DNA from 4 places in the Saccharibacillus brassicae genome. Region 2 is predicted to be linked to each of the others. Evidence: riboswitches for the same ligand, from Rfam matches in the RefSeq annotation. Region 2 holds a riboswitch; each other region holds the start of a gene.
The links. A riboswitch is a leader RNA that binds a small molecule or an ion and turns the genes downstream of it on or off. The one in region 2 is predicted to bind thiamine pyrophosphate.

Region 1: linked by a shared signal. The riboswitch ahead of FFV09_RS12995 (ABC transporter substrate-binding protein) and the one ahead of tenA (thiaminase II) in region 2 are both predicted to bind thiamine pyrophosphate.
Region 3: linked by a shared signal. The riboswitch ahead of FFV09_RS06180 (ECF transporter S component) and the one ahead of tenA (thiaminase II) in region 2 are both predicted to bind thiamine pyrophosphate.
Region 4: linked by a shared signal. The riboswitch ahead of FFV09_RS10115 (ThiF family adenylyltransferase) and the one ahead of tenA (thiaminase II) in region 2 are both predicted to bind thiamine pyrophosphate.

The regions. Positions count from the first base shown of each region.
Region 1 covers NZ_CP041217.1:3,124,117-3,131,602, reverse strand. The annotation lists gene FFV09_RS13010 (undecaprenyl-diphosphate phosphatase) at 1-788, opposite strand, end outside; gene FFV09_RS13005 (EAL domain-containing protein) at 1,024-2,064, opposite strand; gene FFV09_RS13000 (pyridoxamine 5'-phosphate oxidase family protein) at 2,336-2,752, opposite strand; TPP riboswitch at 2,925-3,038, shown strand; gene FFV09_RS12995 (ABC transporter substrate-binding protein) at 3,165-4,226, shown strand; gene FFV09_RS12990 (thiamine-binding protein) at 4,307-4,606, shown strand; gene FFV09_RS12985 (ABC transporter permease) at 4,603-5,403, shown strand; gene FFV09_RS12980 (ABC transporter ATP-binding protein) at 5,400-6,431, shown strand; gene FFV09_RS12970 (TatD family hydrolase) at 6,948-7,486, shown strand, end outside.
Region 2 covers NZ_CP041217.1:3,875,763-3,883,248, reverse strand. The annotation lists gene FFV09_RS23845 (hypothetical protein) at 1-33, shown strand, start outside; gene thiD (bifunctional hydroxymethylpyrimidine kinase/phosphomethylpyrimidine kinase) at 827-1,762, opposite strand; gene thiM (hydroxyethylthiazole kinase) at 1,759-2,601, opposite strand; gene tenA (thiaminase II) at 2,660-3,325, opposite strand; TPP riboswitch at 3,474-3,578, opposite strand; gene FFV09_RS16035 (YesK family protein) at 3,649-3,909, opposite strand; gene FFV09_RS16030 (hypothetical protein) at 4,250-4,555, shown strand; gene abnB (arabinan endo-1,5-alpha-L-arabinosidase AbnB) at 4,916-7,327, shown strand.
Region 3 covers NZ_CP041217.1:1,508,442-1,515,927, reverse strand. The annotation lists gene FFV09_RS06190 (glycosyltransferase family 4 protein) at 1-528, opposite strand, end outside; gene FFV09_RS06185 (SDR family NAD(P)-dependent oxidoreductase) at 774-1,769, shown strand; TPP riboswitch at 1,846-1,960, shown strand; gene FFV09_RS06180 (ECF transporter S component) at 2,085-2,696, shown strand; gene FFV09_RS06175 (ATP-binding cassette domain-containing protein) at 2,680-4,458, shown strand; gene FFV09_RS06170 (energy-coupling factor transporter transmembrane component T family protein) at 4,455-5,270, shown strand; gene FFV09_RS06165 (glucose-1-phosphate adenylyltransferase) at 6,161-7,303, shown strand.
Region 4 covers NZ_CP041217.1:2,431,836-2,439,321, forward strand. The annotation lists gene thiE (thiamine phosphate synthase) at 1-307, opposite strand, end outside; gene FFV09_RS10115 (ThiF family adenylyltransferase) at 405-1,484, opposite strand; TPP riboswitch at 1,550-1,660, opposite strand; gene FFV09_RS10120 (ATP-binding protein) at 1,933-3,246, shown strand; gene FFV09_RS10125 (iron-siderophore ABC transporter substrate-binding protein) at 3,790-4,890, shown strand; gene FFV09_RS10130 (FecCD family ABC transporter permease) at 4,896-5,936, shown strand; gene FFV09_RS10135 (FecCD family ABC transporter permease) at 5,933-6,988, shown strand; gene FFV09_RS10140 (ABC transporter ATP-binding protein) at 6,988-7,486, shown strand, end outside.

The DNA of each region.
Region 1 (7,486 bases), 750 kb from region 2:
CCTACCACGAAGCAGTAATACGAGAAATACCTCAGGTTCCCTTTCGCCATGATGCCCATGAACCAGCGCATCGCGAAATACGTCACGATCAGCGCCGCGAAGAACGCCAGCACGTAAGGAAGCAGCATACCGGGCGCGTCCGACGCTTCGATAATGTCGGGTACGCCGAGCACGATCGCGCCCAGACTGACCGGGATGTACAGCATGAACGAGAAGCGCAGCGCGGTGTCCGGCTTCATGCCCGTCCCGATCGAGGCGATGACCGTCGAGCCCGAACGGCTCACGCCGGGAATAAGCGCCACGGCCTGCGCCAGGCCGACCAGCAGGGCGTCGCGGAATTTCAGGTCGCCGTCCTGCTTGCGGCCGCGCATGTTGCGGATCAGCCACAGCGCGAGGCCGGTGAACAGCAGCGCGACCGCGACCGTCTTGACCGACGAGAACGTCGCTTCGATCCAATCTTTGAACAGCAGGCCGACCACGACGGCCGGGATCGTTCCGACGACGACGTAGACGGCGAACATGAAGTCCGACTTGTATGCCGCGTTCCGGGTGCGCATGTACTTCCAGCTCCCCGTGATCAATCTCCAGATGTCGTGCCGGTAAATGAACATGATCGCGATCAGCGATGCCGTATTCGTTAAAATTTCGAACGTCAGTCCCGTCTGATCCACGCCGAGCAGACGCTGCGCGACGATCACGTGACCGCTGGACGAGACGGGGATCGGTTCGGTCGCGCCCTGCACGATGCCCAGAATCAGGTATTTGAGCCACAGCCAGCTTTCTTCCATTTCTCTCCCACTTTCTTCTATGTATACTTGTGCCCGGTCGAAAAACCGAACGTCGGCTCCCGGCACATCTTCCCAATTTAACATGAAGCGGAGGGAATAGGAAAGCCACGCACGCACTCGCCGCCCCTGCCCGCTCGCTGCATCGCCGGCTTCCAAACCAAAAAGCAGGTCCGCCCACCGGGCAGGCCTGCTCTGTTTTTCGCAAAAGAAACGACCGATTAATTATCGCAATCCGTCAGCCGACGGCGATCGGTTCCGACGCCGGGCGGCCGAACAGATAACCCTGGGCCAGCGAAATGCCAAGGCTGCGGCAGAACTCGTATTCTTCGCGCCGCTCGATGCCTTCCGCCAGCACGACGCCGCCGAAGCTCGACGAAATGTTGACGATCTCTTCGATGCGGCGCTGCTTGTCCGGCGATTCGTCGCAGCGGTCGATCAAGCCCCGGTCGACTTTGACGAAATCGGGCTTCAGGTTGGCCAACACTTCCGGCGTCGAATAACCCGAACCGACGTCGTCCAGCGCCACCGACACGCCGCGCGAACGGTACACGTTGAAGATGCGCTGCAAATGCGGCATGTCGCTGATCCGTTCCGTCTCCACCACTTCGAACACGAAGTCCTGCGGGTCCTGCTGGTAGCGCTGAATAGCGGCAAACGTATGCTTCAGGCAGTAGTCCGGATTGTAGATCGAGGACGGCAGAAAATTAATAAAACGTTTTACGCCTTTGGGCAGCACTTCCGCGCTGCGACGGATCGCCGAGATTCGCGCCGCCCGGTCGAGAAACGAGTGCATCCCGGTACGCCGCGCCACGTCGAACAGTTCAAACGGATTGAACGACTCTCCCCCGGGAGCCGCGCGCAGCAGAAATTCGTAAGCGACGATCGCTTCCTGATCGTTGACGATCGGCTGCATGAAGCTTGTGAATTTCTCCTGCGTGATGATGCTGACCATGTCCATGTTTTGAAACCGCGCCGCGATCTGGGAGAACGGCAGCCATGGCAGCAGAACCGGCGAATCTTTTTCCCCGCAGATCTTCACCTGAAGCGGTTCCGTCCATTCGACCGGCAGGCTGTTCAGCCATTCCGCCATCTCCAGAAATTGTTCCTTGCTCGTATATGAAAAAAACAGAACGCCGCTCTCGTAGCCGTTTCGTCCCGATTTCCAGTTGCGATCTTCGACCAACTCATTCAGCATCTCCGTCACGGGACGCAAATACACGGTACCCCAATCTTCGATGGGCTTTACCGGCTGACAGCTGCTGCATATATGCTCCATACTTAAGGAACCCCCCAAAACTTATAATTGACGCAATATCCACTCCGACCAAAAAACCGGTTCCTTTAACCTAGACAGCAAGCGATTCAATCTTCACCTATTACCCAGTGCCCCTCTTTTAGAATCGGGTTCTTTCGACTTATTTTTTAGACCTTTTAGCTGATTATCAAAACAATTTCACACAATTCTCATACAAAAAAGCTCCGACCGGCGCCACTGGGCCGATTCGGAGCTTTTTATACAACAATTGACTTATGCGTTCAGAAGAGGTTTAGCCTTCCCAAACTTCCACTTCGTGTTTGCTTTTGGCGTATTCCGCACGCGAAGGCGTGATTTTGATCACGACGTAATTCGGATCTTCCGGTCCTTCGAGCCACTGCTCGAACGAATCGTGCCACAGCTTTTTGCGCAGCTCTTCGTCACGCGTAATTTCGGCCGTACCTTCGACCTGGACTTCGTCCTGCGTTCCGCCTTGTTCGAAGCCGAGCAGCAGCGCCACGTTTGGGTTCTTCTCCAATTCTTCGACTTTGTGCGTCTGGGAGCTGGTGACCAGATAGATGGTCATGCCTTCATTGAATACGGTCATGTAACGTACTTTCGGACGGCCGCCTTCGACCGTGGCGAAAGATCCGAAACGGTTACGTTCCAAAGTTTCCGTAATTTTTTGTTCCAATTGTTGTTGGTCCATGGTATAAAGCCTCCTAAGCAAGATGGGTGTATTCGAGCTACAGTGGTTCGTCTCTCTATTAGTAAGTACCCGAATAGACGAAAGTGAACCGGATGCTTACCGAATCGATTCGTTCGCTGGACAGCTTTTCTTTTAAAGGCTATAATGACTCCGAAGCAAACCCGACAAATTCATAACCCCCGGGGGGTGCCGGAAGCAAGGCCGGCTGAGAGTGTATCCCAAGCAGATACTGACCCTTATACCTGATCTGGGTAATGCCAGCGTAGGAACGTTTAAGCGTGTTTGCCCCATCTAGCTTCTCGATCGGGACCCGCAGCTTGCATCGACGTGACGCGTCCCGGAATCCGGGGCGCTTTTTTGGCGTTCCGGCGGGCATGAAGCAGCGGGCAATACGGTTGAAGGAGACAGAGAAATGAGAAGCACGCACAAGGGGATCGGCAAAAGAATAAAATGGACGGCTCCGCTCGCGGCGCTGCTGCTGGCGCTGACCGCCTGCTCGGGCGGTGCCGGCGGCGGAACGCCTGCGGCGACCGGTGACCCGAAAGCGGCGGATGGCGGCGAAGCGCAGACGCTGCGCGACGTAAGCGTCGTGCTGGACTGGACGCCGAATACGAACCACACCGGCCTGTATGCCGCGGTGGATCAAGGTTTTTACGAACAGGAAGGCTTGAAGGTCACGATCCTGCAGCCGGGTGCCGGCGGCGCGGACCAGATGGTCGCTTCGGGCGAAGTGCCGTTCGGCATCAGCTACCAGGAAAGCATCACGCAGGCGCGCGTCCAGGGCGTTCCGCTCGTCTCGCTCGCCGCGGTCATCCAGCATAATACGTCCGGCTTCGCGGCTCCGACCGACCGGAACATCAAATCGCCCAAAGACTTCGAAGGCAAACGGTACGGCGGCTGGGGTTCCCCGGTCGAAGCGGCGGTCATGAAATCGATCATGGACCAGGAAGGCGCGGACGTGTCCAAAGTGGAAAACATCAACATGGGCGACGCCGACTTCTTCACCGCGGTCAAACGCGATATCGACTTCGCCTGGATCTTCTACGCCTGGACAGGCATCGAAGCGAAGCTGCGCGGCGAACCGATCGACATGCTGTACGTCAAGGATTATTCCGACAGTCTCGACTACTACACGCCGGTCATCGCGACGAACGAGAAGCAGATCGCGGACGACCCGGAACTGGTCAAAGCGTTCATGAAAGCGACGAGCGAAGGCTACGAATACGCGATCGACCATCCGGCCGAAGCGGCGGATATCCTGATCCAGGCCGTGCCGGACCTTGATCCCGAACTGGTCAAAGCGAGCCAGGAATGGCTCAGCCCGAAATACCGCGACGACGCGGACCAATGGGGCATGCAGAAGCCGGAAGTATGGGACAACTACGGCAAGTGGATGAGTTCGCAGAACCTGCTCGAAGGCGAATTCGATTCCACGAAGGCGTTCACCAACGACTATCTGCCGACAGCGAAATAGAAGCACTCCGGGTCGGGTCCGATTCGGACAAGATTCGGATAGAATCCAGATAAAATTCAGCCCAGAGAGGAAGATGGTTTATGGCAGCGACCCTGCTTAGCATTCAGGTTATCCCGAAGACGCCGAACGGCGAAGACTCCATCCCCTACGTGGACAAAGCGATCGAAGTGATCCAGCGCTCCGGCGTCAAATACGAGGTACACGCGCTGGAGACGACCATGGAAGGCGAACTGCCGGAACTGCTCGAGATCGTGCGGCAGATGCATGAAGCGCTGACCGAAGCCGGCGCGCCGAGTGTCATCTCCCAGATCAAAATCGCGCATTATCCGAGTCCGGACGGGATCAGCATCGAACGTCTGACCGCCAAATACCGTCCATGAGCCTGCGCTTGACGCTCGGCCGATGGTTCCGCTCCGCGTGGCCGCCCTTCGTGGCGGTCCTCTTGTTTTTGTTCGTGTGGGAGATGGCGGTCCGCTTCTTCGCGATCGAAGCGTGGATTCTGCCGTCTCCTTCGCTGATCGCCGGCGAAGCTTCGCGCAGCGCGGACTCGCTCTGGATGCACACGCTGTCCACGCTGCGGCTGACGCTGATCGGATTCGCGATCGGCTCGACGGTCGGCCTGCTGGTCGCCTGCCTGCTGCATCTGGTGCCCCTGCTCAAATCGGCGCTCTATCCGCTGCTGATCCTGAGCCAGAACGTGCCGACGATCGCGCTTGCGCCGCTGCTCATGATCTGGTTCGGCTTCGGCCTGCTGCCGAAAATTATCGTCATTACGCTCGTGTGCTTTTTCCCCGTCGCCGTCTCGGCGATGGACGGATTCGCGCAGACCGACCGGACGATGCTGAACTACATGCGCATGATCGGGGCGAAACGGGTGCAAATTTTCCGTAAACTGGAGTTCCCCCACGCCCTGCCCTCCCTGTTCTCGGGACTGCGCATCGCCGCGACGTACAGCGTCATGGGCGCCGTTATCGCGGAATGGATCGGCGCGCAAAAAGGAATCGGCTATTACATGATTTTGCAAAAATCGGCGTTTCGCACCGACCGCATCTTCGCCGCCATCGTGATCATCGTCGCGCTCAGCCTGCTGCTGTTCCTGCTGGTCACGCTGATCGAGCGGCTCGTCGTGCGCGGCGGACGCCGAAGCGGGAACGCGGAAGGAGGCGAAGCGGAATGAGCGGGATGAGCGGAATCGAAGAGAACGGCCTGCCGGTTAAAAGAGTCGGAGACGACGGTAGGCTCGGGAGCGGTGCGCGTCGCGAGGTAGAGCATGGCGAGAGCGATTCGCGGCGCGGGGTAGAGAACGGCGGGAGCGGTGCCGGAGCGGATGCGGGCCGCCGGCTTGAATCCGGCGGCAGGAACGCTGACGGAGAACACGCGCAGCTGCGAGCCGCTTCCGGAGGCGGGCACGATTCGCCGGTCAAGCTGGCGCTGTCCGGCGTAAGCAAATCGTTCGGCAGCCGACGCAAGCCGCTGCCCGTCATCGGCGGCGTCTCGCTCGAAGTGCGCGAGGGCGAGTTCGTCAGCCTGATCGGACCGTCCGGTTCCGGCAAAAGCACGCTGTTCCACCTCATCGGCGGACTGCTTCGGCCGGACGCCGGCGAGATCGCGCTGGACGGCCGGGTCATTACCGGCGAGCGCGGCCATATCGCCTACATGCCGCAGCAGCCGGCGCTGCTTCCCTGGCGCACGATCGAAAGCAACGTGATCCTCGACCGCGAGATCAACGGCGCCTCGCGCCGGGAGACGCTCGAAGAAGCCCGCCGCTGGATGGCGCGCGCCGGTCTCGCCGGCTTCGAGCAGGCGTATCCGCACATGCTGTCGGGCGGCATGCAGCAGCGCGCGGCCTTTGTGCGCGCGCTGCTCAGTCCGCACGAACTTATGTGCCTCGACGAGCCGTTCAGCGCGCTCGACGCTTTTACCCGCAGCGAGATGCAAGCGTGGCTGCTCGATATTTGGGAAGAGACGCGGCGCTCCGTGCTGTTCGTCACGCACCATATCGAGGAAGCGCTGCTGCTGTCGGACACGATCTATGTGCTGTCCGGCCGCCCTTCCGCCGTGCTTCGGCGGATCGAAGTCCCGTTCCCGCGCCCGCGCCGCGAAGAGATCGCGGAAACGCCGGAATTTCTGGCGCTGCGCCGCGAACTGACCGGACTGATGAAGGAAGAGCAGCGCAAAAGCCGCGACGCGGCTGCGAGAGGGTAAGACGGCCTCGCAGCCGCAGCCGCAGTCGCAGTCGCAGTCGCAGTCGCAGTCGCAGTCGCAGTCGCAGTCGCAGTCGCAGTCGCAGTCGCAGTCGCAGTCGCAGTCGCAGTCGCAGTCGCAGTCGCAGTCGCAGTCGCAGTCGCAGTCGCAGTCGCAGTCGCAGTCGCAGTCGCAGTCGCAGTCGCAGTCGCAGCGTAGGCTGAGGGAATGTTGACCTTTCGTCAACATTTTCACCCGGAAATCCGATTTTTTAGCGAAAAGTGATCAAAATGACAACAAATCCGAGCTTTAAGTACGTTTTGGGCCGATTTTCGCGGAAAATGTGAGCATAATGAACACTTTTTCGCAAAATCGGCTTGTTTCGGTATAAAATGTTGTCATTTTGCACACATTTTAGTTTGGGTTTGGGTTTGGGTTTGGGTTTTAAAGGGTCCGGACGGCCCGTCCTTTTTCGCCCTGCCCTTTGCGCCCCGCCGCTTTTTTTCATATAAAAAAACGACAGGAGGTTCGTCCGCCATGAGCGCCAAATTGGCCGATTCGCATATTCATCTGGAGCAGTACGATCCGCAGCAGGCGGCGCGCATGCTGAGCGAGTTCCAGGACGAAGGTGGAGCGTTTGTCGTTGCCGTCTCGATGAACCTGGAATCCGCGCGCCGGACCGAGGCGCTGGCGATACAATATCCGGACGTCGTGCGCCCGGCTTACGGCTTCCATCCCGAGCAGCCGCTGCCGACTCCCGAGGAAGAAGAAGCGCTATTCGCCTGGATGGAAGCCCGGGCTGCGACAAGTGAGGGGATAGGCGAACGGGCAGATGCGCAGGCAGAGGAAGAGGCTTCGCCGGCAGAGTCCACGCCCGAAACGGCGTCCGGCGTGCAGAAATCGGCAGCACCCTGTTTGCTTTCCGCGCCTTCAAATTCTGCCCAACCGCCGCGCATGACGGCGGTCGGCGAAGTCGGCCTGCCTTACTATAGCCGGCTCGAAGCGTCGGAACGCGGCGAAAGCCTCGACGAAGACGGATACGTCCGGCTGCTCGAACGCTTCGTCGCTTTTGCCGC
Region 2 (7,486 bases):
TCGCATTCGTCCATGCCGACGCTTCTCGACTGAGCGACCGCATGCTCTGGATCGACTGCATGGAAAAGATCGGCTGCATCGAAAGGATCGAAAGGATCGAAAGGATCGACCGTTCAGATCGGCCTTTTTGGCTTTATCCGACGCGAGTCTATACGCCGCTTATTTCTATCTATCGCCTACATAGGGCGTCACCGGCTTCGGCTCGGCGGCGCCAATTCGCTCGAACGGCTCGAACGGCTCGCTCCGCATGCAGGGCGCATGCTTTACTTACAGGTAGGCAGGTCGCTTGCTTGTATGCTTACCTTCGTTATCCCGGCGCCGGCCGCTTATGCAGCCGGAAGCCGGGATTTCGTTTTGTCCGTCTGTCCCTATGCGTTGTCGGTGCAGCAAAAAGAGCGGACAAGCCGCTCATCCGCTCCCATTGTCGACAAACCCGCCTGTCGCAAGCGCCTAACGAACCCTGATCACGCTATTTGCCTATTTACGCGCTTTTATCCAAACTAACGAATCGTCATCACGCTATTGCCTCAAAATCGGCCTAAAACGGCGTTTTCACGCCCAATAAGGATAGGAGGATTCGTTAGTTTGCTAAAAACACGAAAAATCGGCAAATAGCGCTGCTAGGATTCGTTACGTGTTCAAAAAGGCGCGCAGGTCCGCAAAAAGATTCCGCAGGGCGCAAAACGCGCAAGGGCGGAATGTCGCACATACCCTTTTCTTTACACTGGAAAAGAAACCGAGCACGCCAAAAGAAACCCGATTCTCCGACACGGAGAACCGGGTTTCTGTGTGCAATGAGCGGCCGGACGCGAGGCTCCGCATGCCGCTACCGGGTCGATCCCGCCCGCAGCCGGGCGTAAGCCCAATGGTCCGTCGGGCCGTGTCCGCCGCCCAGATTGAGAGCCGGCGCGCCTTCGATCGCCGCCTGGATAAAATCGCGGGCGGTTCGTACCGCGTCGCGAACGTCTTCGCCTAGGGCGAGCTGCGCCGTGATCGCGGCGGAGAACGTGCAGCCCGTGCCGTGCGTGTGCCGCGTCGCGATCCGCGGGCCGCTCAGCTCTTCGAAGTCGCGCCCGTCGTAGAGCAGATCGACGACGCGTGAAGCGCGCCCGGCGCCCGCTCCCGCCTCCGGCTCCTCCCGCCGCGCCCCGCCGGCGCCTGCTCTCTCCCCCGGCTCTCCTCGCCGTGCTCCGCCGGCGCCCAATCCCGCCTCCGAATCTTCCCCGGCATGGCCGCCTTTGATCACGACGATCTTCGCGCCGTAAGCGGCGATGCGCCGCGCGGCTTCGCGCCGATCCGCCATCGAGGCGATCGTCATGCCCGACAGCGCCTCCGCTTCGGGGATGTTCGGCGTGACGACGTACGCCAGCGGCAGCAGATGCCGCTTCATGGCTTCGATCGCGTCGGCGCGCAGCAGCTCCGCGCCGCCTTTGGCGATCATGACCGGGTCGACGACGACCCGGCTCCAGCCGAACGCCGCGATTCGCTCGGCCGTCTCGCGGATGATTGCCGCGTCGAACAGCATGCCCGTCTTCAGCGCGTCGACGCCGAGATCTTCGCCGACGGCGTCGATCTGCTCGCCTACCGCGCTTGGCGTCATCGGATAGACGCCGCGCACGCCCCGCGTATTCTGCACGGTGACGGCGGTAATCGCCGACATGCCGAAGACGCCCAGTTCCTGGAACGTCTTCAGGTCGGCCTGAATGCCGGCCCCGCCCCCGCTGTCCGAGCCGGCGATCGTCAGCGCCCTGAATACCGTCATCTCGCACCTCCGGCGCTTGCGGGCGCAATCGCTATCCGCCGTACCGCGTTCGCAGCCGCTGCCGCGGAAGCCTCGTCCAGCGCGGCCAGCGCATCGAGGAACGCGATCTGGAAGCTGCCCGGGCCGCGCCCGCCCGCGGCTGCGGCTGCCGCTTCGGCGGCGACGCCGTACAGCGCAAGCGCCGCAGCGCCCGCCCGCAGCCGGTCGCGTTCGACGGCGCGGAACGCGCCCATGACCGAAGTGAGCAGGCAGCCCGCTCCCGTGACCCGTTCGAGCAGCGCGTCGCCTCCGGTGACGACGTAACCGGCCGTCCCGTCCGTGATGACGTCTTCGCGGCCGGTAACGGCCACGACCGTGCCGAGCTTCGCGGCGGCCCGCATGGCCAGGTCCACGGCCGCGCCGCCGGCTTGCCCGCCCGCGTCGACGCCTTTGATCTCGCGGATCTCGCCGACGAGATGCGCGATCTCCGCGGCGTTGCCGCGCACGAGGTCGATCCGCACTTCGCGCAGCAGCCGAAGCGCGGACTCCGTGCGGTACGGCGTCGCGCCCGCCCCGACCGGGTCGAGCAGCACCGGCACGCCGGCTTCGTTGGCGGCCTGGCCCGCGATCGCGCACGCTTCGACCAGTTCGGCCGTCAGCGTGCCGAGATTGAGCACCAGCGCGCCCGAGACGCGCGCCATGTCCGCGACTTCCTCGCGCGCATAAGCCATGACCGGCGACGCACCGAGCGCCAGCAGGCCGTTGGCCGTAAAGTTCGTGACCACCGTATTCGTGATGTTATGTACCAGCGGCCGTTCGCTGCGCAGCCGCCGCAGCAGCTGCCCCATTTCCTGTTCCATCCTCGTCAGCCTCCCGATTTCGTGATGACATCCGCTTCGCGTGTACGCCCGGCCAGACCTAGACCGGCCATTCCTCCAGGCGATACGCCATGTCCCAGAACATGTACTCCAGCCGGCAGCTGGCGTCGAACTGCTCTTTGAGTTTGCGTTTGCGCGCTTCGCTCAGCGGCTCCGCCCATTGATCGAGCAGCTCCCGCATCTTGTCCGTCACGCCCGCTTCGCGGCTGCCGTAGAAATGCATCCAGTCGTAGAACGGATGCTCCGGACCCGGCTTCACTTCGTCCAGCAGGCGCTGCCCGATCTCCGCGTACGTCCACGGACACGGCAGCAGCGCCGCCAGAATGTCTTCCAGCGTGCCTTCATGGGCCGCGTTCAGCATGTGGCGGGTGTAATGGTGCGCCGACGGGGCAAGCGGATAGCCCTGCATCTCTTCGTACGTCACGCCGGCGCGCTCGCAGAAGTTTTGGTGCGGATGGATTTCGCTGTTGAGGATAAAAGCGATCTGTTCGTTGAACATCTGAATATGCTCGCGCTGTTCGCAGCGGGAGATCGCGATGCCGTAGATGCGCATGTACGCGTTCAGATATTCGAAATCCTGCTTGACGTAATGAATCAACTGTTCGCTTTGGAGCGTGCCTTCCGCGATGCCGCGGACGAACGGATGCTTGAAAATCGCTTCATAGATCGGGTCCGCCCCGCGGCGAAGCTGTTCGGTAAAAGACATGAATCATCGACCTCCAATAAGGGGATTCCCGCGCGAAAAGCAAGGTCCACCGCGGAGTTCCCCCGAATGAAAGCGCAAAAAAAGCCGCTCCGAAATGGAGCGGCTCCCGTTTATGCATCAAAAGTACAAACTTGTCGTTGTCCGAAACAGGGGTCCGGCTCCACTTCCCTACGCCGGTACGAGCCGGATCAGGTTCAAAGGGTCCAAGAGCTGTTCTTGTCTCAGCCGCGCAGCGGCTCCCCCAGTGGATCATGCTATTCGATTGACGCCCGAAGGCGGCGGGTCAGGTTACGTGTCTACTCTATCTCCGCCGCGCCTTCTTGTCAATGCTGCCGGTAGCGCAAATAGTGATCGATCAACGGCGAGCACATAAAAGCCGCCAGACTCGCCGTTCCGAGCGCGATACCCAGGGCGCTTGCGGTCAACCCGTCGAGCCGGTTCAAGTCAAAACTCGTAAAAATCATCATGAAGCTCGCCAGCAGAGACGCTCCCGAAGGAATATACGCCAGCTGCTGCTGATAAGGAAACTTTTTGTAGATCAAGTATGAAGCGCTCATCAGGATGATAAACGTCGATGCTGCCACAAACACGATGCCGCTCAGCTCGAACACCTCCTTGCACACGAGGATAGCACAAGTGCCTTTTGAAGAAGTGAAAATATTGTTAATGTTGCGATATCGACCCGCTCCTCGGTCCGCGGCACGCAGCCCGGACACAACGAATTCCAGCTTAAACAAAAAAGGACGCAGCGTCAACCAAGCGGGCGACGAACGGCGGTATTCCGTACTTTTTGACTGGTGGTTTATTAAACTTCTTTACGAAACAATCTTTTTTGTGCAAAATAGAGTCTAAGCAAAACCATTCACTCATTAAAGCGAGACAGCGAAAAAGCGAACACGCACAAAAGCAAAAGGAGGCTTACGGATGATCAAATCTGGTGGAGTGGACTCGGAAGTGATTGCGGCACATTTGAAGGAGGCGCTGGAGCAAAATCGGCTGCTGCTGACCGAACGTGCGGAACGGGACATGGAACGCGCCCATTTCGACGACGAGATGCTGAGTGAGTTCCTCCGCACGCCGCGGCGCATCGACAAATACGAAGGACGGCGCGACAACGGCTGCTCCTATATTTTATACGGCGTTCGTACGACGCGGGCTGTCGTGTCCGTGCATGACGGGTACGTGACGCTCGTCTGCCTGAAGCATAATCCGTTTCCCGCCGTCGGCTGACGCCGCGGACTAAGCACGGAGCGCATTTACCGCTTTGCTACCGCTGCATGAAGCTTCGAACCCCGGGCAGCCGGGATTCGGGGCTTTTTGGCATGTGTGGTTATAGACATAAGATCCAAAACCTTCAGGCTTTCTTTGCCAAACAAAAAACGGTTCACCCTTCTTATAGATTAACCATAATGTTTATTTTATAATCGACAAATTTTAGCAGACCGTAAATTAAGACTTGAAAAGAGAGTCGTTTTCGGTTTATTATTCGGTGTAAGCGGTATCAAAGTTATTTTTTCCATAAACCATGTCCTTCATTGTTCTATCTTGATTAACAAATTAATTTACTAAATGTTCTGAAGGAGACTATGTATGAACCGAAAAATTTGGGTAAAAACCGGCGTCACCGCCCTGACCGCCGCTCTGCTGCTTCCCCTGTCCGCCGATGTCCTGTCGCCGCCCGCCGCGGCTGCCGCTTCTCCCGCCGCAGCGCTGAGCCAAGCGGTACAGTTTCCGACGTTCAACGCCAAAGCCCCGACTTTCCGCGAAGCGTCCGTGCATGATCCGTCCGTCATCAAAGTCGGCGACACCTTCTATGTATTCGGCTCGCATCTCGCGGCCGCCAAGTCGAAAGACTTGATGAACTGGGACCTGATCGCATCCGGCGTGACGAATACCAACCCGATCATTCCCAACGTCAAGACGGAGCTCAAGGAAGCGTTGGATTGGGCGCAGACCGATACGCTGTGGGCGGCCGACGTTATCCAGCTTGCGGACGGCAAGTTCTACATGTATTACAATGCGTGCAAAGGCGACTCCCCGCGTTCCGCGCTCGGAATCGCCGTCTCGGACAAAGTCGAAGGTCCGTACAAGGATACGGGCATCATTTTGAAATCGGGCATGTGGGACCAGAAAAGCGAAGACGGCACGATCTACGATGCGACCAAACATCCGAACGCGGTCGACCCGGACGTCTTTTTCGATAAAAACGGCAAACTGTGGATGGTCTACGGTTCGTATTCCGGCGGGATCTTCATTCTCGAAATGGACCCGAAGACCGGCAAGCAGCTGCCCGGCCAAGGCTACGGCAAGAAGCTGATCGGAGGCAATCACAGCCGGATCGAAGGTCCGTACATGCTGTATAACCCGAAGACCGATTATTACTACATGTACCTGTCGTTCGGCGGACTGGACGCGGTTGGCGGCTACAACGTGCGCGTCATGCGCTCGAAGACGCCGGACGGTCCGTTCCTCGACGCGCAGGGCAACGATATGACCAACGTGAAGTCCGACCCGTCGAAGCCGCTGTTCGACGACGATTCGATCGAACCGTACGGCGTGAAGCTGATCGGCAACTACCTGTTCGAACGCAAGCTCGGCGATCCGGGTACCGGCGTCGGCTTCGGCGCCGTCTCTCCGGGACACAACTCCGCCTATTACGACGCGAAGACGGGCAAGCAGTTCCTCATTTTCCACTCCCGCTTCCCGGGACGCGGCGAGCAGCACGAGATCCGGGTGCACGAAATGTTCATGAACGCGGACGGTTGGCCGGTTGTCGCGCCGTACCGCTATGCGGGCGAGACCGACGCGTCGGCCAAAGTGCAGGCCGCGGAGATTCCGGGCGACTACCGCTGGATCGCGCAGGGCAAAGCCATCAGCGCCGACATCGTCTCCGACGTGTCCGTGACGCTCAAAGCCGACGGCACGCTTGCCGGGGCGGCCTCCGGTACGTGGAAGCTCGAAGGCGAAAACCGGGTCACGATCACGACGAACGGGGTCGTGTACAAGGGACTGTTTCTCCGCGGGACCCATCCGGTATCGGGCGAGCGCACGTTGACGCTGAGCGCCCTGTCCGCGGCGGGCACAAGCGTATGGGGCACCAAGACCGGCAAAGCCTCGGCCAAAGTCGCCGTATCCGCCGTCGACAAAGCGCTTGAGTTGAACGCTGCCGGCGATACGTATTACGATCTGACGCTGCCGGCTGCCGGCACCGAAGGCACGCAGATCGCGTGGACGTCGTCGGACCCGTCCGTCATTTCGAACGCCGGCGTCGTTACCCGTCCGGCCGCCGGAAAACAGGACGCCAAAGTCACGCTGACGGCGGCGATCACGAACGGCGAGGCGCGGAAAAACAAGTCTTTTAAATTGACCGTACCGGCCCGGGCGCAGAGCCCGCTGATCGCCGCGTACGGCTTCGAAGACGCTTCGAAAAACCGGCTCAAAGACGGTTCCCCGAACGGCTATAACGGCACGCTCGAGAACGGCGCGTCGTACGTCAAAGGCGGCAAAAGCGGCAAAGCCGCCGTGCTGAACGGCAAAGACGGCTACGTGAACCTGCCGGGCGCCGTCGCCGACGCGCAGGACTTCACGTTCGCCGGCTGGGTCAAATGGAACGGCGGCGCCGACTGGCAGCGCGTGCTCGATTTCGGCAGCGGCTTGGACCGCCATATGTTCCTGACCCCTTCGCAGGGCAAAGGCGCCCAGTTCACGATCCACCGCGACGGCAAAGACCAAAGTATCGTGAGCGCGGCTCCGCTGCCGACCGGCAAATGGGTGCATGTCGCCGTCACGATCGCCGGCAGCACCGGTACGCTCTACGTGGACGGCCAAGCCGCCGGCACCAATGCGGAGATGACCTACGACCCGCGCGACGTGCGCGCAAGCGAAGCCTGGCTCGGCAAAAGCCGCTTCGCTTCGGACGCCTTTTTCGGCGGCAGCCTGGACGAAGTGAAGCTGTACGACCGGGCGCTGAGCGCCGCGGAGATCGCGGCGCTGGCGAAGTAAGGCGGCCAAGTCGGCCGGCGAGTTGAAGGAGCGGCGGGACATCGCTCCGGCGTAAGTTCGGACGAACGCCGGCAGCAGCATTGATCTCATCCTCCGGTCATCGTCTGTTCCATTCATCGACCGTTCCCAAAAAGCCCACGACTTTTCGCGCTTGCCGCG
Region 3 (7,486 bases), 2.4 Mb from region 2:
GTGATGGTGCATCTCGATTTTGGTCGGCGAGATGTCGTACACGTCGGTCAAATCGGCGATTTTGTTGCGCGCCATCGTGACGACCTTGAAGCTGAGCGCGGCCAGTTCCTGCATGATCCGGCGCTGCTCCGAAGACGGGGCGGCCAGCACGGTATGAAAAATGACGATGAACGGAACGTGCAGCGCCGCGGCGAAATCGAGAATATGGCTGCCGTTGTCGCCGCCGTAGATGCCGAATTCGTGCTGGATGACGACGACGTCCGCGTCGCTCCGGTTGAGGTCATCCGCGGCCCGTAAATAATCGTCAAGCCGGTTCTGCGCGATTTTGCCGATCACTTCGCTGCGGTACGCATACGCTCTTTCGTCTTCTACCGCTATAATGGACGGGGGAGCGAAGTCGCCCAGCAGGGCCAACTGGCTCATCATATCCTGGGAAAAAACGGCCAATCCGCACTCGCGCGGCGAACTGGTTCCAACGAAAACGGCTTTGATTCCGGGCGTGGCAGGTTGGAGATTTGGATTTATCATGATAAATCCTCCTTTTCATATTTTTACATAAAACAGAACGAAAAAAAGAAATAAAGAGAGCTTTATTTCTATCAGGGGTGCATGAAAAGGAAAGGGTAAACAGAGTGATCCAGAAGAGGAGTCCGTTCGTAAGGGGAATAGATCAACGCTATCACTTGGTCGATATTATGTAAAGCAAGCAAACGTATAATGTAATGAAAATTGACAAACGGGGAGCGGTCCAAGTGAAGGAGCAGCGCCGAAACATGGATACGAAAAATAAAACGGCGATCGTGACAGGCACGTCGAGCGGGTTCGGCCTGCATATCTGTATCGGGCTGGCATCGGAGGGGGTGCGCGTAGCGGCCTGCATGCGGCGGCCGGAAGCGGCGGAGCGGCTGCTGGCCGCGGCGCGGGAAGCCGACCGCGCGGCAGGGGCGGAAGTCGCAGCGGGCAGGGACGCAGAACCTGGAGCCGAAGCCGGCGCCGTCCGGAATCGGAGCGGAGACGCCGGGAAGACGATCGAACCGCGCGGCCTGATTCCGCTCGGAACCGGGCCGGTGTCGGGCCTGATCTTCCCGGTGGCGCTTGACGTATGTGACGACGCACGCGTGACCGAAGCGGTGGCGGACATTGGCGCAGCGTTCGGGCGGATCGATATTCTCGTCAACAACGCGGGACTCGCGATGGGCGGATTCATCGGCGAAGTGCCGATGCACGGCTGGAGGGAACAGTTCGCGGTCAACGTGTTCGGCCTGATCGCCATGACCGGCGCGGTCGTCCCGTACATGCGCGAGGCCGGAAGCGGCTGCATCATCCAGATGAGCAGCGTCAGCGGCGCGATCGGCCTGCCCGGCTACGCGCCGTACGTCTCGTCAAAGTTCGCGATCGAAGGCTTCAGCGAATCGCTCGCGCTTGAGACGGCTCCGCACGGTATCCGCACTTACGTGCTCGAACCGGCGTCGTACAAGACGGAGATCTGGGACAAAGGCTTCGCCGGCATTCACCGGGCGGAGCATTCGCCGAACGAGGCGGCGCTGCAGCGGATGCTCGATATGTCGCGTGCCAGCGCGCAGAGCGGCGGCGATCCGCGCGACGTGGCGAAGCTCGCGGTGGACCTGGCGCTCGGACGGCGGGGCCGCGGCCGTTTTCGCTATGTGCTGCCGCGCGGGGCGGCCGCGCTCGTCTGGTTCAAAAAGCGGCTGCCGGACCGGCTGGTGCAGGCCGTTATGCTGCGGATTTTGCGGCGCGGCATGAAGTAAGAGACCTACCTAAGCGGCGCATGCGGAAATTCGCTGTTGCGCTGCCGCGCCAAAAGGTGTAGGGTGAAAAGCAACTGCATAACGATACGGGGGTCCGGGCGAGCCGGACTGAGATTGAAGCCGTTTGACCGCTTCTGACCGTTAATCTGATCTGGATCATGCCAGCGTAGAGAATTCGTATCCGTCCGTGAAATCGGCGGCTTTCTGCGCATTTTTATGCCGGAAAGCCGCTTTTTTGCGCTTCCGGCAGCGAAAATGCCGGGCGAACCCTCGTCGTTACCGCAGCAAACGACTATGAGCGGGGAGAATGGGACAATGGGTATCAAAAGTGAAAAGGCGCCTTCGCGGCGCAAAGGATTGACGCTGACCGACGTATTGGTCACGGTCGTCGTATCGCTCGTGCTGGGCGTCGTCTACCATCTGTGGGCATCGGTATCGAGCATCGCGGGGCTGCTGTTCGTCCAGTCGGACGAGCTGGTCTACGGCATGTGGTTCGCCGCTTCGACGCTTGCGTTTCTGTTGATCCGCAAGCCCGGCGTCGCTCTGATCGCCGAGATCGCGGCGGCGCATCTGGAGATCGCTTTCGGCAGCGCCTACGGCATCCAACTGCTGCTCTACAGCGTCGTGCAGGGGCTGGGCGCCGAATTGGTCTTCGCGGCGTTCCGTTACCGCAGCACCAGCGCTTTCGTCGCGGGCCTTGCCGGTATCGCGGCGGCCGCCGGCTCGCTGCTGGCGGACATTTATTACGGGTACGTCACGGAATACGCGACGTGGCTGCTTATTCTGAAATATTCGCTGCGGACGATCAGCGGCTTCGTCATCGCCGGGTACCTGATGTACGGCTTGGCGAAGCTGCTCGAAAAAGCCGGCGTTACCCAGTCGCTGCGGCCGGTGGAGAGGAAAGAATACGATGCGCTGGACAGCTGAACAGCCGGAGCCCAAGGTCGAATACGCCGCCGAAGCGGAGAAGCTGCGGCTGAAATTTCCCGGCACGCCGGACTTGCTGTTTCGCGATTTGTCGCTCCGAATCCGCCGCGGCGAAAAAGTGCTGCTGCTCGGCCCGAGCGGCTGCGGCAAATCGACGCTGCTGCAGGTGCTCGGCGGCATCATCCCGCGGATCACGGAAGTGCCGCTCAAGGCGGAGCGGCTGAGCGTGCCGGATTCGGCGGGCATCGTGTTCCAGGACCCCGACACGCAGTTCTGTATGCCTTACGTCGACGAAGAATTGGCTTTCGTGCTGGAGAATCTGGAAGTGCCCGCGCCGCGGATGCGGCCGCTGATCGAACAGGCGCTGCGCGAAGTCGGGCTGGACCTGCCCGACCCGCACGTCGCGATCGGCTCGCTGTCGCAGGGCATGAAGCAGCGCCTCGCGCTTGCGTCGGTGCTGCTGCTCGCACCGGACACGCTGCTGCTCGACGAGCCGTCCGCGCTGCTGGACCCGGAAGGGCGGCGCACGATCTGGGACGCCGTTCGCCGCGTCGCCGGAGGCCGGACAGTTATCATCGTCGAGCACCGGCTCGAAGAAGTGCTGGACTGGGTCGACCGGGTCGTCCTGTTCCGGGGCGACGGCACGATACTGGCCGACGGTCCGGCGGCCCTGATCTTCGGCCGCTACCGCGCGGAGATGCGCGAATACGGCATCTGGCATCCGGAAGCCTGGCACGAGGCTTACGGGGCCGGGGCGGCTCCGGCGTCCCGGCTGGCCGGCGAGCGAGGCGAGCGGCGCGCTGTCGGCGGCGCGGCGGCATCGGGCGAAGCGGCGCTCCGCGTCGCTGCGCCCGAGCGCGTCGATCAGGCGGCTGTCGCGGCTTCGGCCGGCTATGCCGTTGACGCGCAAGCCCCCGGCGTTCCGGCCGCCGCTGCCGGGCCGCGCGCATCGGCGGCTCCGGGCGAAGCCGCCGACGCGGCCCGGCCGCTGCTTCAGCTGCGCGATTTCCGCGTGCTGCGCGGCGGCAAGGCCGTCTGCGCGGCGGAATCGGCCGCCGTCCGGCCCGGCGACCTGATCGCGCTGACCGGCCCGAACGGCGCCGGCAAAAGCTCGCTGCTGCTCGGGCTGATGGGCCTGCTGCCGCATGAAGGCTCGTGCGAATACGCGGGGGAACGCCCCCCGGGCCGCCGGGCGCTGCGGGAGACGGCGGCGCGGCACGCCGCCTTCGTGTTCCAGAACCCCGAGTTCCAGTTCGTGACGAACCGGGTGCTGGACGAAGTGTCGTTCACGCTGCGCAGCGAAGCGGCGGAGAGCGGCGCGGCCCGCGGCAGCTGGCGCGCCCGCTGGTTCGGGCGCAGCCGACCGGACGGCGAAGCGGAAGCCGGCATTCTGCGCCGGGCTTCCGACTGCCTAGACGTTTTCGGGCTTGGCGATTATGCCGAGCGCCATCCGTACCTGCTGTCGCTCGGCCAGAAGCGCCGGCTCAGCGTCGCTTCGGCTATCGTGTCGGACAAGCCGCTGCTGCTGCTCGACGAGCCGACGTTCGGCCAGGACGCACGCAACGCGTTCGCGATTCTGGATCTGTGCGAGCGGCTGCGCGCTTCCGGCCATGCCGTGCTGATGATTACGCACGAGATGGAAATCGCCGAGCGGCTGGCCACGCAAATCTGGCGGATCGAAGACGGCCGGCTGGCCTCGATCGAACAGACGGGCCGCTCCCGCGCCGACGGGCTGCGGCTGTCGAAGGAGGTACGTCCGTGAACGGATTTTTCGAACCGGCCCGCACGACGTGGCTGCACCGGGCCAACCCGGCGCTCAAGCTGCCGCTGTTCCTGCTGCTGTTCGCTTTGACGGTGCTGACGCACCGGATCGACGCTTCGTTTTATCTGGCCGTCGTATTTCTGCTGCTGCTGTTCGCCGCTTCCGGTTATCCGGCCTGGAAAACGGCGCTGCTCGCTTCGGGCTTCGCGCTGGCGTTCGCTTCCGCTTCGCTGTCGATGATCCTGTTCGGCAAAGGCACCGAGATCTGGTGGTCGCTTGGTCCGATCTCGATCTCGCAGGAAAGCTTCTATCGCGGCCTGCATCTGGGCTTCCGCTCGATCGCGTTCGGCTGCCAGGGGCTGCTGTTCGTGCTGACGACCCGCTCGACCGACCTGTTCTACGCGCTGATGCAGCGCCTGAAGCTCAGCCCCAAATACGCCTACAGCTTCATGGCGTCGCTTCGCCTCATGCCGATGGCGCTGGAGGAGCTGCGCATCCGGCGCGACGCCCTTGCCGTGCGCGGCACCGGAGGCGCCGGACGGGGCTTCGCGCCCGCGGCGCTGCTGCGCCTGCCGGAGCTGTACGCGCTGCCGCTGCTGGCGCAGAGCATCCGGCGCGCCCAGCGTACCGCCGTCGCGATGGAAGTGAAGCGCTTCGATGCCGAGCGCCGCAGAACCTACTATTATCCGTCGCCGGTTACGCGCAGCGATGCGGCCGTATTCCTGCTGCTCGCCGGAGCGGCTGCCGCCGCGCTGCTGCTGGCGCAGCTGGTGCCGGTGTTCGGGCTCGGCGACATGCGGACGAGTCCGTGAACGGGCTGCGTTCCGGGCTGCCGCAAAACCCTGCTGCTCCGAATGGAGCGGCAGGGTTTTTGTTCGGGCCAGGCCTGCGCGCGTTACTGTCTTTTTGCATACTATCGATCTTTTCGCATTCTCCATATCTATATGCACGTCCATACGCACACCCCCCGCACCCCGCACGTTCCCCGCCCCCGCGCAGCGAATCCTCATACCGCTATTTCCCGATTTTCCGCCTTTTTTGCAAACGAACGAATCCTCGTGTTCTTATTCGCTCCCATTCCGTCGATTCAGGCCGATTTCGGACAAATAACGCTGCTGCGATTCGTTAGTATGCAGTAAAAGCGTTTTTATCGCCGAATAGCGTGACCCGGGTTCGTTAGGTGAGGCGAAAGCCGCGAATTTTTCCGAATGTCCCCCACCGTCTGCGGCAGCCTGACCAGAACGCGGGCCAGTCCTTCTTTTTCCCCGAATCCGCACAAAATCCGTCCTGCCCAAGCAGAGGTTTCGCTCTTTTTCCCACAGGCTTCGATCGACGTCCGTTTGAGCGGCTTCACCCGCGGCTTTCCGTTCCGGATATTCATTTAATACTTTCAATTTTTCAAGTATATGGTATCATCAGGACGGAAGGACGACGCATTTGCGCAAGCTGCGTTCGTTCAATCGTTTGCACAAAATTCCGTTTGCGCTTCGTGCGTTTTATTGCGAAATTTCCCGGCAAATGGAGATTCCAAATGGCTCGCTCGGGTTAAACATGTTATATGTGGTTTTATACTGTCTCGCTGATTTGCATTCCCGTTCTGCTATCCTGGCAAGTCGCAACCGCCCGTTCGGGCACTTACACATCTGCGGAGAATGCTCCGCCACGCGCACAGTCGTATATATTGCCGAGGAGGTTCGTCTGAATGAAGAAAAAAGAAATGATCGCCATGCTGCTGGCCGGCGGACAAGGCAAGAGATTGAAAGGCCTGACGAAGTCTTTGGCAAAGCCTGCCGTATACTTTGGAGGAACGTACCGCATCATCGACTTCCCGCTTAGCAACTGCACGAATTCCGGTATCGACACTGTAGGCGTGCTGACCCAATACGAACCGCTCGTGCTGCATTCTTACATAGGGGTCGGAAGCGACTGGGACATGGACCGCAAAAACGGGGGCGTGTTCGTCCTGCCTCCTCACGAACGCGAAGACGGAAGCAGCTGGTACCGGGGAACGGCCGATGCCATCTCGCGGAACCTGAAGTTTATCGACCAATACGACCCGGAGCATCTGCTGGTCCTGTCGGGCGATCACGTGTACAAGATGGATTACACGAAGCTGCTCGACTACCATAAGGAAAAAGGCGCGGACTGCACCATTTCCGTCATTAACGTGACTTTGGAAGAAGCGCCGAGCTTCGGCATGATCAATACCCACGAAGATTTGAAAATTTACGAATTCGACGAAAAACCGAAGCAGCCGAAAAGCACGTTGGCTTCGATGGGCGTCTACATTTTCAAATGGGACGTGCTGCGCAAATACCTGACAGAAGATATCGACAAGCCGGATTCCGAATCCGCGCACGACTTCGGCAAAGACATCGTACCGAAGATGCTGGCCGATGACCTGTCGCTGTACGCGTATCCGTTCCAGGGCTACTGGCGCGACGTGGGCACGATCCCGAGCCTGTGGGAAGCGAACATGGACCTGCTCAACGACGATCCGGAACTGAACCTGAACGATCCGGAATGGCGCATCTACACGCGGAACCCGAACGAGCCCGCGCAGTACATCGCCCCGAACGCCAAGCTCAAGAACTGCATGGTTAACGAAGGCTGCACCGTCTACGGCGAAGTCGATCGTTCCGTCCTGTTCTACGGCGTCGAAGTCGGCGAAGGCAGCGTCATCACGGAATCGGTCATCATGCCGGAAGTGAAGATCGGCAAGAACGTGCGTATTCACCGCGCGATCGTCGATCAGGGCAAAGTGATCCCGGACAATACCGTGATCGGCGCCGACCGCGAAGACGACAGCGAAATTTTACTTATAAACGGCGACTCGCCATATTGATCCGATAGGATCAGCCCGCGAGAACTAGTCGCCGTCAAACGGCGACTCGCCATATTGATCTGATAAAGATCAGCCGCGAGAGATTGTCGCCGTCAAACGGCGATTCACCCTACTGATCCGCTAGGATCATAGGTGGGGAATTCATCGCCGTAAACGGCGACTCGCCTTACTGATCCGATAGGA
Region 4 (7,486 bases), 1.4 Mb from region 2:
CGATTTTGGAGCCCATGCGCCGCCGCGCTTCTTCGAGCGGCACGTCGCCCTGTCCCAGATGCACTCCGTCCGCGTCCACTTCCAGCGCCAGGTCGATATGGTCGTTCACGATGAACGGAATGCCGTAACGCCGTGTCAGCTCCCGCAGCGATCGCGCTTTGCGCAGCCGCTCCGCCGGATCGCTGTGCTTGTCCCGGAACTGGACAATGTCGGCGCCGCCGATGATCGCCTGCTCCATGACGTCCGCAAGTTCGCGTCCCGGATGAAAGTTCTCGCCGGTAATCGCATATAATCTGAAGTCCCGCAAAAGATTCGCCTCCCTGTTTTTTCACATTCGATTTCGATTTCGATTCCGTTCTATGCCCCTGTCTTGCGCCTGCGTCTGCCCTGCTGGGCAACCCGGCCTAATCCCCGACATACCGGTCGTAAATCGTGCGCGCCCGAACGGGATCGTCCGTCCCCTGCACAAGCACCCGCCCGTCCGCGAACAGCACGATCCGCTCGCCGCCCGGCAGCTCGGCCCGGATCAGGTACGGATTCGCTTTGAGGCTGCGCGCCGCCGGCGCAAGGCGCCGCTGCCACGATTCCAGCTCGAACGGCGCGTGTCCCGCGATCTGGATCGAATCGCGGCCGCACAGCGACAGCGTCGTCTCCGCTTCGCGGGCGAGCGCCGGATATTCCCGCAGCCCGCAGCAGGGACAGTCCGGCCGCGCGCGCACCGAACCGAGTTCGTGCTGGCGATTGTTCCAGACGTCGATGGACAGCAGCGTGCCGCGCCGCGCTTCGCGGTCGCCCACGAGATATTTGAGCGCTTCGGCCGCCTGGTAGGAAGCGACGATATCGACGATCGGCGCGATCACGCCGACCGTGTCGCACGTCTCGCCGCCGGAATCGGCGGTCGGGATGAAGCAGCGCAGGCACGGCGTCTCGCCCGGCACGAAGATCGCGCTCATCCCTCTCGACCCGACCGCGCCGCCGTACACGAACGGAATACCGTGCGCGTAGCAGGCGTCGTTGAGCAGGAACCGCGTCCGGAAATTGTCCGTTCCGTCCAGTACCAGGTCGACGCCGTCCAGCAGCTGCGCGATATTGCCGGGCGTCACGTCGGCAAACACCGCTTCGATCTCCACGGACGAGTTGATCCGCTTCAGCTTGCTCTCTGCCGCCACCACTTTGGGCAGCGACCGCTCCGCGTCTTCTTCGTCGTACAGCATCTGCCGCTGCAAGTTGCTGCGCTCCACGTAATCGCGGTCCGCCATGCGCACCTTGCCGACGCCGGCGCGGACCATATGGTTCGCCAGCACCGTGCCGAGCGCGCCCATGCCGACAATGCACACGGCGCGTTCCGACAGCTTGCGCTGTCCTTCGGCGCCGATCGGCGCGAACAGCTTCTGCCGGGAGTACCGTTCGTCGTCCGCCCCGCCGCCTGCTTGCGCAGCGGCGTTCCGGGTTATTTCCGTTGTTTTCGATAGGTCGTCGTTCATGATCGTCCTCCCCGCTTTGTGCGTGAACAAACAAAAAAGCCATTCGGAGAATACACGAATGGCTTGAACAATTCGAATGAGGTTCTCTACGCCAGCATTACCTGGATCAGATTAACGGTCCGGGGCACAAGGCTCCCATCTCAGCCGGACTTCATCCAGCACCCGCATTCATATTCGGTTTGAATTCAGCATAACGAATCGTTCGACGCTTGGCAACGGGGAGATCGGCCGGCGATTCGACTTTTTTTGCGCCAAGCGTACGCGATACCTGTTTAGGAGAAGCCGTTATGAGTTTATAACAGAACATACTTAGTAGAAATCCGTCTTTTTCCGACATTATCTACGTTTATTCGCTCTCTTTTTCATACTCCTATTCCTATTTTACGCAAATATTTTAATAAATGGTTTTTTCTTTGTCCCGAAACGTTTATTTATTTGGAGGTGCGCTTTGCTTAAGACGAGTTATATCGACGTGATGGACGTTTTGTCCGAAAAATTGTACGCCTCGGCCGCCCAAATCGTGGATACGGCCTGCAAGATCATTCCCGCGAACACGTTTTGCATCGCGTTGAGCGACGAATACGAGACCAAAGTGCTCAATACGATCAACCGGAGCGCCGTCATTTTACAGGAAGGACTCGTGATCGACCACACCGATTCCTACTGCCATCTGGTGACCGAACACGGCCCCGAGCCGCTCGTGATCGACGACAACCGGAACCACCCGCTGACCCGGAATATGGACGTGACCCCTTTTATCGGCGGCTGCTCGTTCATGGGCGTCACGATCAAGGACGGCGACGGCCGCGTGTTCGGCTCGTTGTGCGCGTTCGACGACAACTTTTACGCGTATCAACCGCAGGACGTCGAGCTGCTGCAATCGCTGGCCGCTTTTTTCGAAAATATGCTAACCCTCGACCATACGTACCAGAAATGGCGCGAAGCCGAGCAGGAACGGAAAAAGACGCTCGAAGAAAAAGCGAATCTGCTCGCCATTCTCAGCCACGAGATCCGCACCCCGATGAACGCGATTCTGAACATGGGCGAGATGCTCGAATCGACGCATCTGTCGGAGACGCAGCGGCAGTATTTGCGGCTGATCCATTCCAGCGGCAGTTCCCTCATGACGATCCTCAATCAGATCCTGGATTATTCCAAGCTCGATTCCGGCAAAATGGAAGTCGTGTACGAACCGTTCTCGCTCAGGGGCTGCCTGGTCGAAGTGCTGCAGCTGTTCCGCTCGGAAGCCGCCCGCAAAAACGTCAAGCTGAACGAGGTCATTCCGATGCATATGCCGGATCTCTGGATCGGGGACGAGAACAAAATCCGGCAGATCCTGATCAACCTGCTGTCCAACGCGCTGAAGTTCACGGAAGAAGGCGAGATCCGGATCGAAGCTTACGTCTCCGCCGAATCCGGAACAGGCCGGGAGACGAGTCTAGCGGTGCTGCCGCTGTCGTCCGCCTCGGGCGCCGCGCTCGAAGACGACCGCGAGGCCAACGTGCATCTGACGTTCACCGTCACCGATACCGGCAGCGGCATCTCGGAAGACAAGCAGCCGCTGCTGTTCCAGGCGTTCACGCAGCTGCATACGGCCAACTACGTCAACCGCTACGGCGGCACCGGGCTCGGCCTGTCGATCTGCAAGCAGCTCGTCGACCTGATGAACGGCGAGCTGCGGCTGAAGCATTCGTCGGCGACAGGCAGCTGCTTCTCGTTCAGCCTGCCGGTCGAGCTGCCCGAATCGGCCTGGGGCCGGTAAGCGGGCGGTAAGCCGACTGGCCGGCGAACCATCGGAGCATCGGGCTGTCTGGTGAAATCCAAGCGGCCCGGGCCGGTCGTTCCGCTTCCTGCGCTTTTCGTATAATTCCGTATAAGCATGCATGTTCAAGTCCGGAACTTTAAACCTGCGTGCCGCGAACGTCCGTACTCCAAGTACGGACGTTTTTGGTATGCCCTGCCTGCTAACGTCCGTACTTCAGTAGGGGCGTTTTCGTATGCTCTCCCTTCCAAATGTCCGATCTTGGTGCGACGGGCATTTTTGGCGTGCCTGGTCTGCGAATGTTCGAAAATTGCGGCTCGATCCGTTCTTTTCCGCGTCCAATGTCAGGTTTTGCTATGAAAATACGTACGTATTTCCGGCTGAGCGCTCAAATTTGCGATTGACAGCGCTCCCTGTATACCGATATATTTAGTGATGTTGATAATCATTATCAGAATCATATTTCTCATTTTATTGCATTTTTATTCACCGCGTAGACTTTTGCTCCACCCAATAAGCTTTCCACACAGAGAGGGGTTCATCATGAACAGAAAAAGAAAATATTCGCTCCTGACCGCCATGATCTCGATTCTGCTGGTTCTGGCGCTCGTCGGCTGCGGCGCGCAGCCGGCCGCTACGACTCCCGATTCGGCGACGACCGAAACGGCTCCGGCCGCGGACACGACGACAGCTGCCGAAGAAGAACCGGCTGCCGCCGACGCTTCGGCCATGGAATACCCGGTTACGATCAAGGGCGCGCTGGGCGATGCCGTGATCGAGAGCAAGCCTGAACGGATCGTCACGATCCAATGGGGCAACCAGGACGTAGCGCTCGCTTTGGGCGTCGTACCGGACGGTTTCTCCGCCGCCAACTTCGGCGTACAGGACGACAGCGGACTGCTGCCGTGGACGAAGGAAAAGCTGGACGAGCTCGGCGCAGCCGACCCGAACGTGTTCCAGGACACGGACGGCCTCGACTTCGAAGCGATCTCCGATACCAAGCCGGACGTGATCCTCGCCGCTTATTCCGGCATCACGCAGGAAGATTACGACACGCTGAGCGAGATCGCTCCGGTCGTCGCTTACCCGACGTCCCCGTGGACGACCAAATGGCGCGAGCAGGTTCAACTGATCGCCCAGGGCATGGGCATGCCGGCCGAAGGCGAGAAGCTGATCGCCGACACCGAAACGCTCATTAACGAGAAATTCGCCGCCTACCCGCAGCTCAAGGACAAAAAAATCGCCTGGGTCAACTTCTCCTCCGACGATCTGTCCAAGCTGCACATCTACACGCCGGTCGATACGCGCGTCTCGTTCCTCGAAGAGATGGGCCTGACTTACCCGGAGAGCATCACTTCGCTGATTACCGATCCGGACAGCTACTCGCTTGAATTGAGCGCGGAGAACGCCCAGGCGCTGAACGACGTCGACCTGATCGTCGGCTACGGCGACGACCAGCTGCTCGAAGCGCTGCAGGCCGATCCGCTGCTCGGCAAAATCCCGGCCATCGAACGCGGTTCCGTCGCTTTCATCACGGCGGATACGCCGCTCGTCGCGGCCGGAACGCCGACGCCGCTGTCGATCGCGTACACGATCGACGATTACATGAAGCTGCTCGGCGCTGCCGCCGACAAGGTTAAATAAACAAGATGAACCCGATTACGGTCTCGAGCGATCACCGTCCGAGTCCGCACATCCCGAAGCATTTCCTTACGGTACTGATCGTGAGCCTGATCCTGCTGGGAGCGAGTATTCTCGCCTCCCTCGCATTCGGCTCGCGGGCAGTGCCGTTTCACGATTTGATCGACGGTTTGTTTCGTCCGGAGAACGACTCCTACGAAGCGAACATCGTTCGAAAACGGATCTCCCGGACCGTGTTCAGCCTGTTCTGCGGCGCGGCGCTCGGCGTATCCGGCTCGCTGATGCAGGCCGTGACGCGCAATCCGATCGCCGATCCGAGCATACTGGGCGTGAATACGGGAGCTTCTCTGTTCGTGGTGTGCGGCATGGCTTTCCTGAATATGACGACGGCCAGCCAATACATCTGGCTGGCAATGGCCGGCGCCGCGCTTACGGCGGTATTCGTGTTCGGCGTCGGTTCCCTGGGGCGCGGCGGAGCCACGCCTATCAAGCTGATTCTGGCCGGAGCGGCCACGAGCGCGGCTCTCTCCTCGCTCGTCACGGCCATCCTGATCCCGCGTTCCCACGTCATGGACCAGTTCCGCTTCTGGCAGGTCGGCAGCGTCGGGTCGGGCACGTGGAGCAGTATCGGAACGTTCCTCCCGTTCCTGCTCGTCGGCCTGCTGATCGGCTTCCTCACTTCGCCGGCGCTTAACGCGCTGGCGCTCGGCGACGAGACCGCCAAAGGCCTCGGCGTCAAGACCGGCACGCTGCGGCTGATCGCGGCGCTCGCCGGCGTGATCCTGTGCGGCGCGACGACCGCGCTGGCCGGGCCCATCGGCTTCATCGGCCTGCTGGCGACCCATGTGGTCCGCCTCATGGTCGGACCGGACCTGCGCTTCGTCATTCCGCTGTCGGCCGTCGCGGGCGCGATCATCCTGACGGTATCCGACGTCTTCGGCCGGCTGATCGGCAGTCCGGGCGAACTTGAAGTCGGCGTCGTGACCGCCTTCGTCGGCGCTCCGATTCTGATCATTCTGGCGATGAGAGCGAAGGTGCGTTCCTTATGACCCTGACTTCCAAACTCGCGGTGCCGGCGGCGTCCGTCGAATTCATCCGCGCGGGCCGGCGGCAGCGGGCGCGCCGCTGGATGCTCGTGACCGGCATCCTCACGCTGATCGCCGTCTCGCTGTGCGCCGCCATGCTGATGCTCGGCAATACGATCTATCCGCTCGACCAGGTCGTTCGCGCCCTGTCCGGCGAGAAGATCAAAGGCGTCTCGTTCGCCGTCGGCACGCTTCGCCTGCCGCGCATGCTGGCCGGCTTGTTCGCCGGCTTCGCGTTCGGCATCGCCGGCTACACGTTCCAGACGCTGCTGCGCAATCCGCTCGCCAATCCGAACGTGATCGGCGTTACGTCCGGCGCAAGCGCGGCCGCCGTCTTCTGCCTGACCGTGCTTCAGGCAAGCGGCGCGGTCACGTCCGCCGCGGCTGTAGGCGGCGGACTTGTCACCGTGATCGTCATCTACATCTTGGCCCGCGGCAAGATCTTCTCGATCGGGCGGCTGATCCTGATCGGCATCGGCATTCAGGCCATGCTCGACTCGGTCATCTCGTACCTGCTGCTGATCAGTTCGGAAAAAGACGTCCCGGCGGCGATCCGCTGGCTGTCGGGCAGCCTGAACGGTTCCAAGATGAGCGAACTGCCGCCGCTCGTCCTCATCGTGCTGATCTGCACGCCGATCCTGATGGTGCTGGGCAAGCATCTGCACGTGCTGGAACTCGGCGAACAGACCGCCTCTTCGCTCGGCGTCAGCACGGACAAGACGCGCATCGCGCTGATCGTCTGCGCAGTGTTCGTCGTCTCGATCGCGACCGCGACGACGGGACCGATCGCTTTCGTCTCGTTTCTGGCCGGACCGATCGCCAAACGGCTCGTCGGCAGCGGCTTCCACGGTCTGATCCCGGCGGGGCTCGTCGGCATCAATCTCGTGCTGGCCGCCGATCTGATCGGGCAGTTCGCTTTCGTCTACCGCTTCCCCGTGGGCGTCGTCACCGGCCTGCTCGGAGCGCCGTACCTGATCTTCCTGTTAATCCGCATGAATCAGAAAGGGGAATTGTGATGAAGCCGAACCATATTTTCCGGGCCGAGCAGGTCGTCGCGGGCTACGAGCACAAGACGGTCATCAACGGCGTGGACCTGACGATTCCGGGCAGCCGGATCAGCGTCATCATCGGCTCGAACGGCTGCGGCAAATCGACGCTGCTCAAAGCGCTCGCCCGGCTGATCAAGCCGACTTCGGGCAGCATTACGCTCGACGGCAAGCCGATCGCCAAATATCCGTCCAAGCAGCTGGCCCGGATCATCGGGCTGCTGCCGCAGTCCCCGATCGTGCCGGAAGGCATCTCCGTCGCCGATCTCGTCGGCCGGGGACGCTTCCCGCACCAGTCGCTGCTCGGCGGCTGGTCCAAGCAGGACTACGCCGCTGTCGCCGAAGCGATGGAGCTGATGGACATTACGGAGTTCGCCAACCACAATATCGACGAATTGTCGGGCGGCCAGCGTCAGCGCGTCTGGATCGCCATGGCCATGGCGCAGCAGACCGACATCCTGTTCCTCG